DNA from 4 places in the Psychrobacillus sp. AK 1817 genome. Region 2 is predicted to be linked to each of the others. Evidence: riboswitches for the same ligand, from Rfam matches in the RefSeq annotation. Region 2 holds a riboswitch; each other region holds the start of a gene.
The links. Region 2 has a riboswitch for S-adenosylmethionine ahead of metA (homoserine O-acetyltransferase MetA). Riboswitches for the same ligand answer to the same signal wherever they lie in the genome.

Region 1: another riboswitch for S-adenosylmethionine. It lies ahead of metK (methionine adenosyltransferase); the one in region 2 lies ahead of metA (homoserine O-acetyltransferase MetA).
Region 3: another riboswitch for S-adenosylmethionine. It lies ahead of D0S48_RS11285 (O-acetylhomoserine aminocarboxypropyltransferase/cysteine synthase family protein); the one in region 2 lies ahead of metA (homoserine O-acetyltransferase MetA).
Region 4: another riboswitch for S-adenosylmethionine. It lies ahead of D0S48_RS18610 (methionine ABC transporter ATP-binding protein); the one in region 2 lies ahead of metA (homoserine O-acetyltransferase MetA).

Annotation. Positions count from the first base shown of each region.
Region 1 covers NZ_CP031739.1:3,814,332-3,817,503, reverse strand. The annotation lists gene D0S48_RS19150 (gamma carbonic anhydrase) at 1-52, shown strand, start outside; gene metK (methionine adenosyltransferase) at 300-1,496, opposite strand; SAM riboswitch class I at 1,687-1,803, opposite strand; gene pckA (phosphoenolpyruvate carboxykinase (ATP)) at 2,022-3,172, shown strand, end outside.
Region 2 covers NZ_CP031739.1:549,792-552,963, forward strand. The annotation lists gene speD (adenosylmethionine decarboxylase) at 124-939, opposite strand; gene metA (homoserine O-acetyltransferase MetA) at 1,142-2,050, opposite strand; SAM riboswitch class I at 2,249-2,353, opposite strand; gene abc-f (ribosomal protection-like ABC-F family protein) at 2,443-3,172, opposite strand, start outside.
Region 3 covers NZ_CP031739.1:2,284,946-2,288,117, reverse strand. The annotation lists gene D0S48_RS11295 (YdcF family protein) at 1-285, opposite strand, end outside; gene D0S48_RS11290 (glycerol-3-phosphate acyltransferase) at 299-940, opposite strand; SAM riboswitch class I at 1,086-1,201, shown strand; gene D0S48_RS11285 (O-acetylhomoserine aminocarboxypropyltransferase/cysteine synthase family protein) at 1,322-2,614, shown strand; gene D0S48_RS11280 (homoserine dehydrogenase) at 2,738-3,172, shown strand, end outside.
Region 4 covers NZ_CP031739.1:3,727,772-3,730,943, forward strand. The annotation lists gene D0S48_RS18590 (arsenate reductase family protein) at 142-504, shown strand; gene gcvH (glycine cleavage system protein GcvH) at 577-957, shown strand; gene D0S48_RS18600 (toprim domain-containing protein) at 1,034-1,384, shown strand; gene D0S48_RS18605 (thioredoxin family protein) at 1,396-1,716, shown strand; SAM riboswitch class I at 1,756-1,860, shown strand; gene D0S48_RS18610 (methionine ABC transporter ATP-binding protein) at 1,952-2,977, shown strand; gene D0S48_RS18615 (methionine ABC transporter permease) at 2,970-3,172, shown strand, end outside.

The DNA.
Region 1 (3,172 bases), 830 kb from region 2:
TCATGAATATGCTGAAAAAGGACAGTACTATAAATCCATCAAACCCTTATAGAAAGATCGAATTTAAAATAGAATAAATTAGAATTAACAAACACCTAATTTTAAAATTTTTATAAATTTGACTCCGGTTATTTTTATACAATAATCCATTAAGAGTAAATAGATCCATTTATTTGGTCAGCCTATTTACCGTTAAGCTGTATAATTGTTTGAAAAAAACAAAAGGTATTAAGAGGCTAGCCTCTTAATACCTTCTTTCTTTAGGCGAGGCATTCCAATAGAAGGAAGTCTCTGAATTCTTAAATACCCGCTTTTTGCTTTAATTGCTCTGCCTTGTCGGTTTTTTCCCATGGAGCATCGATGTCAGTACGTCCGAAATGTCCGTAAGCTGCCGTTTGCTTGTAAATTGGGCGACGAAGGTCTAGCATTTTAATAATTCCAGCTGGACGAAGGTCAAATAGATCACGGATATATGACACTAAATCCGACTCTGCTACTTTTCCTGTACCAAATGTATCGATTGCGATAGAAACTGGTTGTGCTACACCGATTGCATACGCTAGTTGTACCTCACAGCGATCTGCAAGACCAGCAGCAACAATATTTTTTGCTACATAACGAGCGGCATAAGCTGCAGAACGGTCTACTTTTGTTGGATCTTTACCCGAGAAAGCTCCTCCTCCATGGCGAGCATAACCTCCGTATGTATCAACAATAATTTTACGTCCAGTTAGTCCAGCATCACCTTGAGGACCACCAATAACAAATCGTCCCGTCGGGTTAATAAAGTATTTCGTTTCCTCTGTTATTAAATCAGTAGGTACTACCGGTTTTATAACATGCTCTTTTAAATCTCTTTGGATTTGTTCTAAAGTTATTTCTGGGTGATGTTGTGTAGAAATAACAATCGTATCAATATGAACAGGGTTGTTATTTTCATCATATTCAACTGTTACCTGTGTTTTACCGTCTGGTCGTAAGTAGTCTAAAGTTTCATCCTTGCGAACCTGTGCTAAGCGACGGGCAAGTTTGTGAGCTAGACTGATTGGTAGTGGCATTAGCTCTGGAGTTTCATTACATGCGTAACCAAACATTAACCCTTGGTCTCCTGCTCCAATAGCCTCGATATCTGAATCAGTCATCGCACCTTCTCTAGCCTCTAGCGCTTGGTCTACACCCATTGCAATATCAGCGGATTGCTCATCAATCGCAGTTAAAACTGCTGAAGTTTCAGAGTCAAAGCCGTATTTAGCACGTGTATAACCAATTTCTTGGATAGTCGAACGTACAACTTTAGGTATGTCTACATATGTAGAAGTTGTTATTTCTCCTGCAACTAACACTAAACCTGTAGTAACGGTTGTTTCACAAGCAACTCGTGCATTAGGGTCTTCCGTTAAAATTGCATCTAATATAGCATCAGAAATTTGGTCACAAATTTTATCTGGATGCCCTTCTGTTACTGACTCCGATGTAAATAATCGACGTTGTGTCAAAAGATTCCCTCCTATATCCTGCGAGATTTCTCTCAGGAATTGATACGGTACTCATTCCCATGTCAAGCCAATAGTAAACTTGAAGCTGCTTCGGACTTGGCACACAAGGATTTAGGGCGATGTAAAATAAAAAAACCTTTCACTCACGTAATTACATGAGGAAAGGGATTAATATCATAAACACCTTTCACTCTTATCAATCAAGGGATTTCACCTTGTCTCAGGTTGGGCACCTTTGTAATGATTTTTCAATTACAGGTTGCCGGGTTTCACAGGGCCTGACCCCTCCACCAGCTCGGAATAAGAGTATCCGTTCAATTCACCATCATACGTAAAAATTAGTTATAAGTCAACCGATTAAATGTAATTTTTTCTCAAAAACAAAAATTATTCCAATAATGGGCTTCTATTAGTGTAGACTATTTAGTGTAATGTGTTATACTATTTCACATATCAATGAAAAATCCTCTTTATGTTGACTATTTACGTGAAGAGATAAAAATTAAAAAAGGATGGTAATACTAAATGAATTCAATCGATACTGTGAGCGAACTGAACGAATTGTTAGCTGGTAACAACATTAGCCTTCAATTATCAGTACCACAATTGGTGGAAAAAGCTACTTCTAGAGGAGAAGCAGTACTAACTTCAACTGGAGCTGTTAAAGCAGAGACAGGCAAATATACAGGACGTTCTCCACAAGACAAGTATATTGTTGATGAACCTATCTCAAAAGACAAAATCGATTGGGGCTCTGTAAACCAACCTATCTCATCTTCTCATTTTGAAGCATTATATACAAAAGTTATGAACTATTTAAAAGAACAAAATGAACTATTTGTATTCAAAGGATTTGCTGGTGCTGATAAGGATTCACGTCTAAGCATTCAAGTAATAAACGAATATGCTTGGCATAATCTTTTTGCTCACCAACTATTTATTCGTCCTTCTGAAGAAGAATTAGTAGCTCATAAAGCAGACTTTACTGTAATCAGCGCACCAAACTTCAAAGCAGATCCTGCTATTGATGGAACAAATTCAGAGACTTTTATCATTGTTTCTATGGAAAAACGTATTGTTTTAATTGGTGGAACAGAATACGCAGGAGAAATGAAAAAATCTATCTTCTCTATTATGAACTATTTATTGCCAGAACAAAATATTTTGCCTATGCACTGCTCTGCTAACGTTGGTGAAAAAGGCGATGTAACATTATTCTTCGGCCTTTCAGGTACAGGTAAAACTACATTATCTGCTGATGCTGGAAGAAAGCTAATCGGTGATGATGAACATGGTTGGTCAGATAACGGTGTATTTAATATTGAAGGTGGCTGCTACGCAAAATGTATCGACCTAACAAGAGAAAATGAACCACAAATCTTTGACGCTATTAAATTTGGTACTGTTTTAGAAAACGTTGTTGTTGACCATACAACACGAGTTGCAGATTATGCAGATAACTCTTTAACAGAAAATACACGTGCAGCTTACCCAATTCAATATATCGATAATATTGTAGATCCATCTGTAGCGGGTCATCCAAATACAATCATCTTCTTAACTGCAGATGCATTTGGCGTGCTACCTCCTATCAGCAAACTTACTAAAGAGCAAGCAATGTATCACTTCTTAAGTGGATTTACGTCTAAATTAGCTGGTACAGAACGTGGAGTTAC
Region 2 (3,172 bases):
TAAATCTGGTCTATCCGGTCATAAAATTTTCTATCCGGTCATAAACTTGGTCTATCCGGTCATAAAGTCCATTCTTCACACAAATGAAAAGCTCTGAGTGATTTACTCAGAGCTTTTTTCAATTTAATCTGATCGAGTCATGTTTTTTGCGTAAAAGATTTCGTCCATTTCTGTTTTTAGCTTTTTCGTTATCAATATTTTTTCTTCTTCTGAAAGTTCATCTTCGTTGTAGCCAAATAGGTAATTATTCAAGTCAAACTGCTTTAGCTTACATTTAGTATGAAAAATATTTTCCTGATAAACGTTAACATCGATCATATGGTAAAATTCCTGCAAAGCATCTGGGATATAATTTTGAATGGAATTAATATCGTGATCTATGAATAATTTATGGCCTTTCACATCTCTCGTGAACCCTCTCACTCGATAATCCATGACCATCACGTCAGTTTCAAAGGAATGAATCAAATAATTTAGTGCTTTTAATGGAGAAATTTCTCCGCAAGTAGAAATATCTATATCTGCTCTAAAAGTACTGATTCCTTCATCCGGGTGATATTCCGGATAAGTATGAACAGTAATATGGCTTTTATCTAGGTGACCAAGTACAGTTTCTGGTATTGGCCCCGGAGATTGCTTAAATGATTCTATCGGTGTTTGATCGACAGGTCCTTCCGATACTAAAATGGTTACACTTGCACCCTGCGGCTCGTAATCCTGCTGTGCAATATTTAATATATTCGCTTCTATAATTTCGGATACTTTGGTTAGTATATTAGTTAAGCGTTCAGCGTTATATTGCTCATCAATATATTCTATATATTTTTCCCTTTCTTCCTTGGTTCTCGTATAACAGATATCATACATATTAAAGCTTAATGTTTTCGTTAGATTATTAAACCCATGTAACTCGATTCTTTGTTTTGGTGTCAAACTCATAGACTTAACCTCGCTTCCAATAAAGTGTAAATCAATACCATTAAAAATATGTTTCTTTGTATAATACAATGTCTCTTCTCTTTTGTTTTCCCTAATATCTGAATAAATAAAACAAAAAATAAGAAAAACTCCTGTTTATTTAAACAGGAGTTCAATATACAAGACAAATATTACTTTCTTTCTGACTGTTCAATAGAACATTTTATTCCCAATCATAAGGAGTAGCTTGGTATACATAGTAATTTAACCAGTTTGAAAATAACAGATGCGTATGGGCTTTCCATGTATTCAATGGTTGACTAGAAGGATCATTATTTGGGAAATAGTATTTAGGCATCTCAACCTCTATTCCTTTGTTGAGATCTCTATTATATTCCTCTGCCAAAGTATGTGCATCATACTCTAAGTGACCAGTCACCATCACAAATTTGTTGTCATTCGATTTCACAAGAAATACTCCAGCTTCCTCAGAATTGGCAAGGATGGTTAAGTGTTCATTCCTTTCAATTTCTTCCCTTGAAACAGATGTATAACGGGATACTGGGGCATTAAATTTGTCATTAAATCCTCTTACTAGATCCTCCACTTGATTAGTTAAAATGTGTCTAAACACTCCTGAACACTTTTGAGTAAGAGGAAATTTATCAATTCCATAATGATAATAAAGAGCTGCTTGGGCACCCCAGCAAATGTGTAACGTTGAGGTCACATTCAATTTAGACCATTCCATGATTTCCTTCATCTCTCTCCAGTAATCTACCTCTTCGAATGGAAGTTGCTCAATTGGAGCACCAGTAATAATCATGCCATCATACTTTTTTTCCTTAATTTCATCAAATGTCGAATAAAATGTATTTAGATGAGTTTTACTAGCATTTTTAGATTCGTATGTTGCTGTATTCATAAATGTTATATTTACTTGTAATGGTGTATTACCTAAAAGTCTTAATAACTGTAGCTCTGTTTTTTCTTTTTCAGGCATTAGATTGAAAATAACGATGTTGAGTGGACGAATATCTTGTTTATATGCTCTCTCTTGATCCATAACAAAGATTTTCTCTTCTTTTAATAACTTTGTTGCTGGTAATTGTTTTGGAATATTAATAGGCAATTTATTTCCTCCTTATAGAAAAGCACTAGAACTAACGTTTGTATAGTGAAAACATAGGTAAAATTACAAAGCAATTCAGATTTTACTTGAACCTTGTGGGTAAACTCTGAGCTTGACAACCAAAAACCAGATACCTCTTTCAAACAAAAACGCCCCTCTTTCCATGTAAGAAAAGAGGGGCATAAAGTTGCTCTTTAGCTCTTATCTTCCAAGATAATGTCTTGTAGGAGTTAGCACCTTTCTGTATAACAGAGGTTGCTGAAGCTTCAACGGGCCTAATCCCTTCGCTTCTCTTGATAAGAATATTTAATTGTTATAATTATTTGTCAATAAATAATATTAGCATGGTCTCTTATTTATATCAACCCATTTTCAAGAATAGCCTATTAATCTCATAGTTCTAACCACTTCTCCATTAATTGTTCCAACTGCTCTTCTGCGTGTAATTTCTTCAAGCTTAATGACTCATAGATTGACCAGTCTGCCTCTACGTTAATCTGATTTTCTAGGTCACTTATTATCTTCTCTAGCTCATTTATTTGGTGTTCTAGTGGAACCTTATTTTCTTGTTTAGTGGTTGGTGATTTTTTTATGGGCAGCTGCTCCTTTATTTCTTTCTCCGAATTTTGTTTAGAGCTAAATTCAACCCATTTTTCTCTTGCCCATTCAAACGGGCCTTCATAAGTTGTAAGCTTGCCATTCTCTAGCCAAACAGTTCTTGAAAATAGTTTATTTAAGAAATATCTATCATGGGAAACAGCAATAATTGTTCCACTAAAATCATCCAATGCTTCTTCTAACACCTCACAAGAATCAATGTCCAGATGGTTAGTTGGTTCATCTAATATTAAACAATTGATGTCTTGATGCATTAACTGTGCTAGACGAAGACGCATTCTTTCTCCACCGCTTAAATCAGCAACTCTTTTGAAAACATCGGGTCCGTAGAACATAAACTTCGCTAATATGTGGCGCGCTTCTCCTTCACTAACGTTCACTTCACCTCTGAAAATATCTATCAATCGAGCTTTTGGATCTCCTATCTCAAAATGTTGAGATAGGTAGCCAAGTCTTACATTACTCCCAAATCGAGCTTCCCCTATATCAATTGTTTCTTCCCCT
Region 3 (3,172 bases), 1.7 Mb from region 2:
CTCTATATCCTCGTCCGGTCCTTGTCCTCCAGTCACAACGAGCTTTACATTATGATATGTGTTTGCATATTCTAGTGCAGCCTCTAGACGATATCGTAGTGCAAGAGAAGGAATCTGGCCTTGTTTAACCTTGGCCCCTAACACAATTGCGTATTCATTGGAACCGTTTGCCTTAGGTTTTAATCCATCCTCTAGCCATTTGCTTGTAAGCATCCACATACCGACTCCACTAGTTGCCATTATTATTAAAGGAACTAGCACAATCCACCTCTTTTTTTTGCTCATTTAACCACTCCTTTTACAGTGATGGCTTTTTTTTCTTCATAACAGAGGAAATCTTTACTTCTTCTTTTCGAATTAACCGCTGAACATTCTCTATATGTAAGAACGACGCCATTAGAAATAGAAATCCTGCAACTATGATTGGACCTATTCCATCTGCGGTCCATATAGAGGCTCCTATAAAGATAAGGTAGAAAAAGAATACACCTATCAATAAATAATCAGTCAAAAGTGTGATGCAGATTAACAATAATAGTCCTGCTAATCCAATCGGCCAATGTAACGCTAGCAGTACTCCAATGATGGAAGCTGTGCCTTTACCGCCTTTAAATTTTGTGTAAATAGGAAAGTTATGCCCTAAGATTACAGCAGCACCAGCTATATAAAGCAAAAAATCATGCTCAGAGGTACTAAGTGAGGTCAGCTGCGGAGCAATTAATCTTGCCCCAATAATCATAATTGCGCCTTTTAAAATATCTATGGCTCCTACTAAAACGCCATACTTCCATCCAAGCACTATGGTGGCGTTGGAAGCTCCTGAATTATTTAAGCCTTCTTTTTTTATATTAACACCACTCATCCATTGGGCTAATTTTGATCCATGAATCGAACCAACTAAGTAGCCTATTAAAAGAATGCTAACACTCCAAATAATCATTCTATGACACCCCCAAAAATAATATTCTATCTATTATATTAAACGATTATAAAATGATGAAGTTTCAGAATTTTATATAAAATAACTTGACTTATAAATAACGGAGGATTTATACTGTGTAACAAGATGGAACACTAATCTAATACTCTTATCAAGAGTGGCGGAGGGAATAGGCCCTACGATGCCCGGCAACCACCAAGTTCTTTTACTTGGAAAGGTGCTAAATCCTACAAATTCTTTTATGAATTTGGAAGATAAGAGGAGGAACATGTCAATTTGACCCCTCTTCTTAAGTGAAGAGGGGTTTTTACATTGGCAGTTCTATAATCCTCTCCCGCCTCCAAGCATCCATCTAATCTACTAATAACGGAGGAATTCAAAATGACAAATCTTCAAAAAGAAACACTTCTATTGCATGGTGGACAACAACCGGATCCAGTCACAGGATCAAGAGCGGTACCGATTCACAAAACAACCTCATATGTATTTCAAAACACTGAGCATGCTCAAAATCTATTTGCATTAAAAGAGACTGGTAACATCTATTCCCGAATAACAAACCCAACAGTTGATGTTTTTGAGCAAAGAATTGCATTACTTGAAGGAGGTACTGCCGCAGTGGCCCTTTCATCAGGGATGGCAGCCATTGCATTTTCTATTTTAAATATTGCAGGCGCTGGAGATGAAATTATCGCAGCTGAAAACTTATATGGAGGGACCTTTAATCTTTTTGCTCATACACTTCCTCGCTATGGAATTACTGTAAAGTTTATAGATTCAACGGATCCTGAGAATTTCAGATCAGCAGTTACTGAGAAGACAAAAGGTTTTTTTGCTGAAATTATTGGAAATCCAAGCTTAAATGTACTGGATGTGGAGCAGGTAGCTACCATTGCGAACGAAGTGGGGGTTCCATTACTAGTAGATAATACTTTCGCTACTCCGTTTGGTTCAAATCCAATTGAGCATGGCGCTCATATAGTTATCCATTCGGCGACAAAATGGATTGGAGGTCACGGTACAACAATTGGTGGAGTAGTAGTTGATGGAGGTAACTTCAACTGGAATTCTGAAAAATTCCCGGGCTTTACAGAGCCAGACGTAACCTATCATGGTTTGCGCTACGGAATCGATGTTCCAGGCGTGGCATTTGCTATAAAGCTAAGAGTCCAGTTGCTACGTGATTTTGGTCCTTCTCTAAGCCCAGAAGCAGCTTTCTCCTTTCTTCAAGGATTAGAAACACTTCACTTACGAGTGCCAAGACATAACGAAAATGCCCAGAAAATTGCGGAGTACTTAAATGACAATGAGGAAGTTTCATGGGTTAACTATTTAGGGCTTGAAAGCCATCCTACACATGAACTTGCTAAAAAGTATTTAAAGAATGGATACGGTTCTATTTTGACATTTGGAGCAAAGGGAGGTAGAGAAGCAGGTAGACATATTATCGATAATATAGAGATTTGGTCACATGTAGCAAATGTGGGAGACGCAAAATCTCTAATTATTCATCCAGCTTCCACTACTCACCAACAACTTACACCGGAGGATTTAGTAAAAACAGGGGTTACAGAGGATCTAATTCGCTTGTCTGTAGGCTTGGAGGCAGTAGAAGATTTACAAGAAGCACTCGGAAAAGTACTTTTAGAGAAAACAAATGTCCTCTCTAGATAGAATTTTGTTGTTAATTGAGTGGAAATAGTCTACAATATGTAAAATAGTCAATTAGTTAATTGAAATTTTATTCAAGTACGATTATTTAAATTCAATTGTACAGATTCATTTGGAGGAGACAGCATGGCAAAAATAAAAGCAGCAATCTTAGGATTTGGAACAGTCGGCCAAGGGATTTATCACATTGTGAATGAAAAACGAGAAGACTTAAAAAAGTCATTAGGATTGGACATCGAAATTTGTGCGATTCTCATTAATAATTTAGCTAAAGAAAGACCCGAGACCCCAGGCGTATTAGTGACAGATGACTTTGAGGATATTGAAAATATTCCTGGGCTTCAAGTAGTTTTTGAAGCAATAGTTAACGAAGAGCCGGCTTATAGCTATTTATGTAGAGCGATAGACAAGGGCTGTCACGTCATTACAGCAAATAAGGTCATGTTCTCAAAATATAGTATCCCATTGCAGGAACGTGCAAAGTCACGAGGAGTTTTTGTAGGGTATGAGGCGACCACTGCAGGTGGAGTCCCAATTATTAAGACATTAAAAAATCTACTT
Region 4 (3,172 bases), 920 kb from region 2:
TCTAGTAAGGCAAACTATATAGAAGCGATTTTACTTATTTCTATAATGCACTATAAAATATTGAAATTTAAAACTTGGTTTGATCCCTCTTGCATGAGTAGCAAAATATTATTATGATAAAAAGAAAAAGGTGAGATTTAAATGACTATAAAATTTTACGGTTATCCTAAATGTAGTACTTGTAACAAAGCTAGCAAATGGTTGAGAGACAATCAAGTACAATTCGAGAATCACCATATTGTAGATGCGCCACCATCAAAAGAATTTTTAAAAGAGATGGTAGCTAACGGAGATTATGAGCTTAAAAAGTTCTTTAATACTAGTGGAGTGAAGTACCGTGAATTGCAACTGAAGGACAAGCTTCCTACTATGTCGGAGGATGAACAGTTGGAGCTGCTTGCTTCGGATGGAAAGCTTATTAAACGCCCACTTGTTTATGATGGAAACAAGCTTACACTTGGTTTCAAGGAAGAGCAGTTTGAGGACATGTGGAAAACCTCTTAAAGTACCTTGTATTTACTAGGGAAATATGTGAATATTAAATAGATGGAATATTTAATTGAGAGGGGTTTATTTATGAGCGTGCCTAAAGATTTTAAGTACTCAGCTGAACATGAATGGGTTAAAAATGAGGACGGAAATGTCCGCATCGGTATTACTCATTTTGCGCAATCAGAACTAGGAGACATCGTTTTTGTTGAACTTCCACAAGTTGGAGATGAAATTAAAGCAGGAGATGCTTTTGGTAGCGTTGAATCAGTAAAAACAGTTTCGGAACTATATGCACCAATTAGCGGTAAAGTAGTGGAAGTAAATGCTGAGCTAGAAGATAGCCCCGAATTCGTTAATGAATCACCTTATGAAAATGCTTGGATGATCGTTGTTGAGCCTTCTGATTTATCAGAAGTGGACAGCTTATTGTCTCCAGAAAAGTATGAAGAATTAATTGCAGAGTAATAATGAAAACGCCGGTTAATAATCGGCGTTTTTTTCATATAATAAAGGAAAGGTAACAAGTTGGGAGAGAAGCTAAATGGCACATGTATTTAGTGATAAAATAATTCTCGTCGAGGGAAGGTCTGATAAACTACAATTGTTGACCCTTCTCGATGAATCTCCAGAAATCATTTGTACAAATGGAACGATATCCGATGTAAAATTGGAGGAGCTTTTAAGCCCTTATGATGGCTTGCCGATTTATGCTTTTCTAGATGCCGACAAATCTGGCGAACAAATACGCTCGGTTGTCAGGAAGGAATATCCTGAGGCAATTCACCTCTATACAAATCCTATGTATGGTGAAGTGGCGAATACCCCGGCGAAGGTTTTGGCATCCATATTAAAACGTGTTAATATTAAGGTGAAAAAAGAATTTTTGCCTTAGGATGATGTGTAATGAATGAGTGGACTAAAGAGCAATGGGAAAGCATTAAAGATAACTCTCCACTTTCCTTATTTTATATTTATACCCCTATGTGTGGTACGTGTCAGATTGCAAGCAAGATGATGAACGTCATTAAAGAGATGGTTTCTGATCCAATTGGCCAAGCAAATATTAACTTTCTTGGTGATTTGGCAATAGAACAAGAAATTGAAAGTGTACCTTGCTTATTAATATCTAAAAATGGCAGGGTAGAAAAAAAGATTTATGCGTTTCAATCCGTACCCTATCTATTGGAAACAATAAAAACTATTGACGAAAACAAGATCCTATGATAATATTCGTTGTGTTGAAAAAGTAATTTAATAGTGTCGCTCTTATTGAGAGAGGTGGAGGGAAGTGCCCTACGAAGCCCGGCAACCGTCGCGAAAGTGAAATGGTGCCAAGTCACGCAAAGCTATAGCTTTGAGAAATGAGAGAATGGATGAGTGTTATTTGAAATTGATAACCTACACCCCTTCTGCTCTTTTGCAGAAGGGGTTTTTTAATAGGAAAGGTGGCTAGATTTACATGATTAGTTTAAAGGAAGTTTCGAAAAGATTTATTACAAAGCAAGGAGAAATCGTTGCTGTTGATAATGTAAATCTGGACATACAGCGTGGAGAAATATTTGGGATTATTGGTTATAGCGGAGCCGGTAAAAGTACATTGATCCGCTTATTGAATGGCTTAGAAAAACCTTCTGTCGGCCAAATAGTTGTGAATGGGCAAGAGATTACTTCCATAAATGAGGAGAAGCTCCGTGGCTTCCGACAAAAGGTAAGTATGATCTTCCAGCATTTCAATCTTTTATGGTCGAGAACAGTCGCTGAAAATATAGCATTTCCTCTAGAAATTGCTGGAGTTCCGAAGGACAAAAGAAAAGCCAGAGTAGAGGAGCTTTTGAACCTTGTTGGTCTAGAGGGCAGAGGAGATTCTTATCCTTCACAATTATCTGGTGGGCAAAAGCAGCGTGTAGGAATTGCTAGGGCTTTAGCTAATGGACCAGAGGTATTGCTTTGTGATGAGGCAACATCTGCTCTTGATCCTGAAACGACCGATTCAATACTAGACCTACTTGTCAGCATCAACGAAAAACTAGGATTAACAATTGTATTGATTACACACGAAATGCAAGTTATTCAAAAGATTTGTAACCGAGTAGCTGTTATGGAAAATGGGCGAGTTGTAGAAGAGGGAGATGTGCTAGAGGTTTTCCAAAAGCCACAACAGGCTATTACTAAACGTTTCGTCTCTCAAATTTCTGATTCCAACCAGCCAGTGCAAACGATTCAAAAACTAGTCCAGCTTTATCCAAATGGTAAGCTAGTCAAGCTCGTTTTTGTCGGTGAAACCACAGAGCAGCCAATTCTTTCAAGATTAATCAAACAGTTTGATTTAGAAGTTAATATTGTGCAAGGTAACATCTCTCATACGAAGAGTGGAGCTTTCGGTACACTAATTCTTCAAATCGATGGAAATGACCAAGCCGTGGAGGATGCAATACAATTTATCCACTCGCAAAAAGTAAACACTGAGGTGATCAACAATGATTGAATCGTTATTTCCAAATGTTGATTGGCCTAAAATGTGGGACGCTACTCTAGAAACCCTGTATATGACAGCAGTTTCTACGGTACTCACAGCAATCTTTGGACTAATTTTAGGACTTTTATTATTTTTGACAAGCCCACATCAGGCTTGGGCGAATAAATTGGCAAATTGGTTAACGGGTGCGGTAGTAAATATATT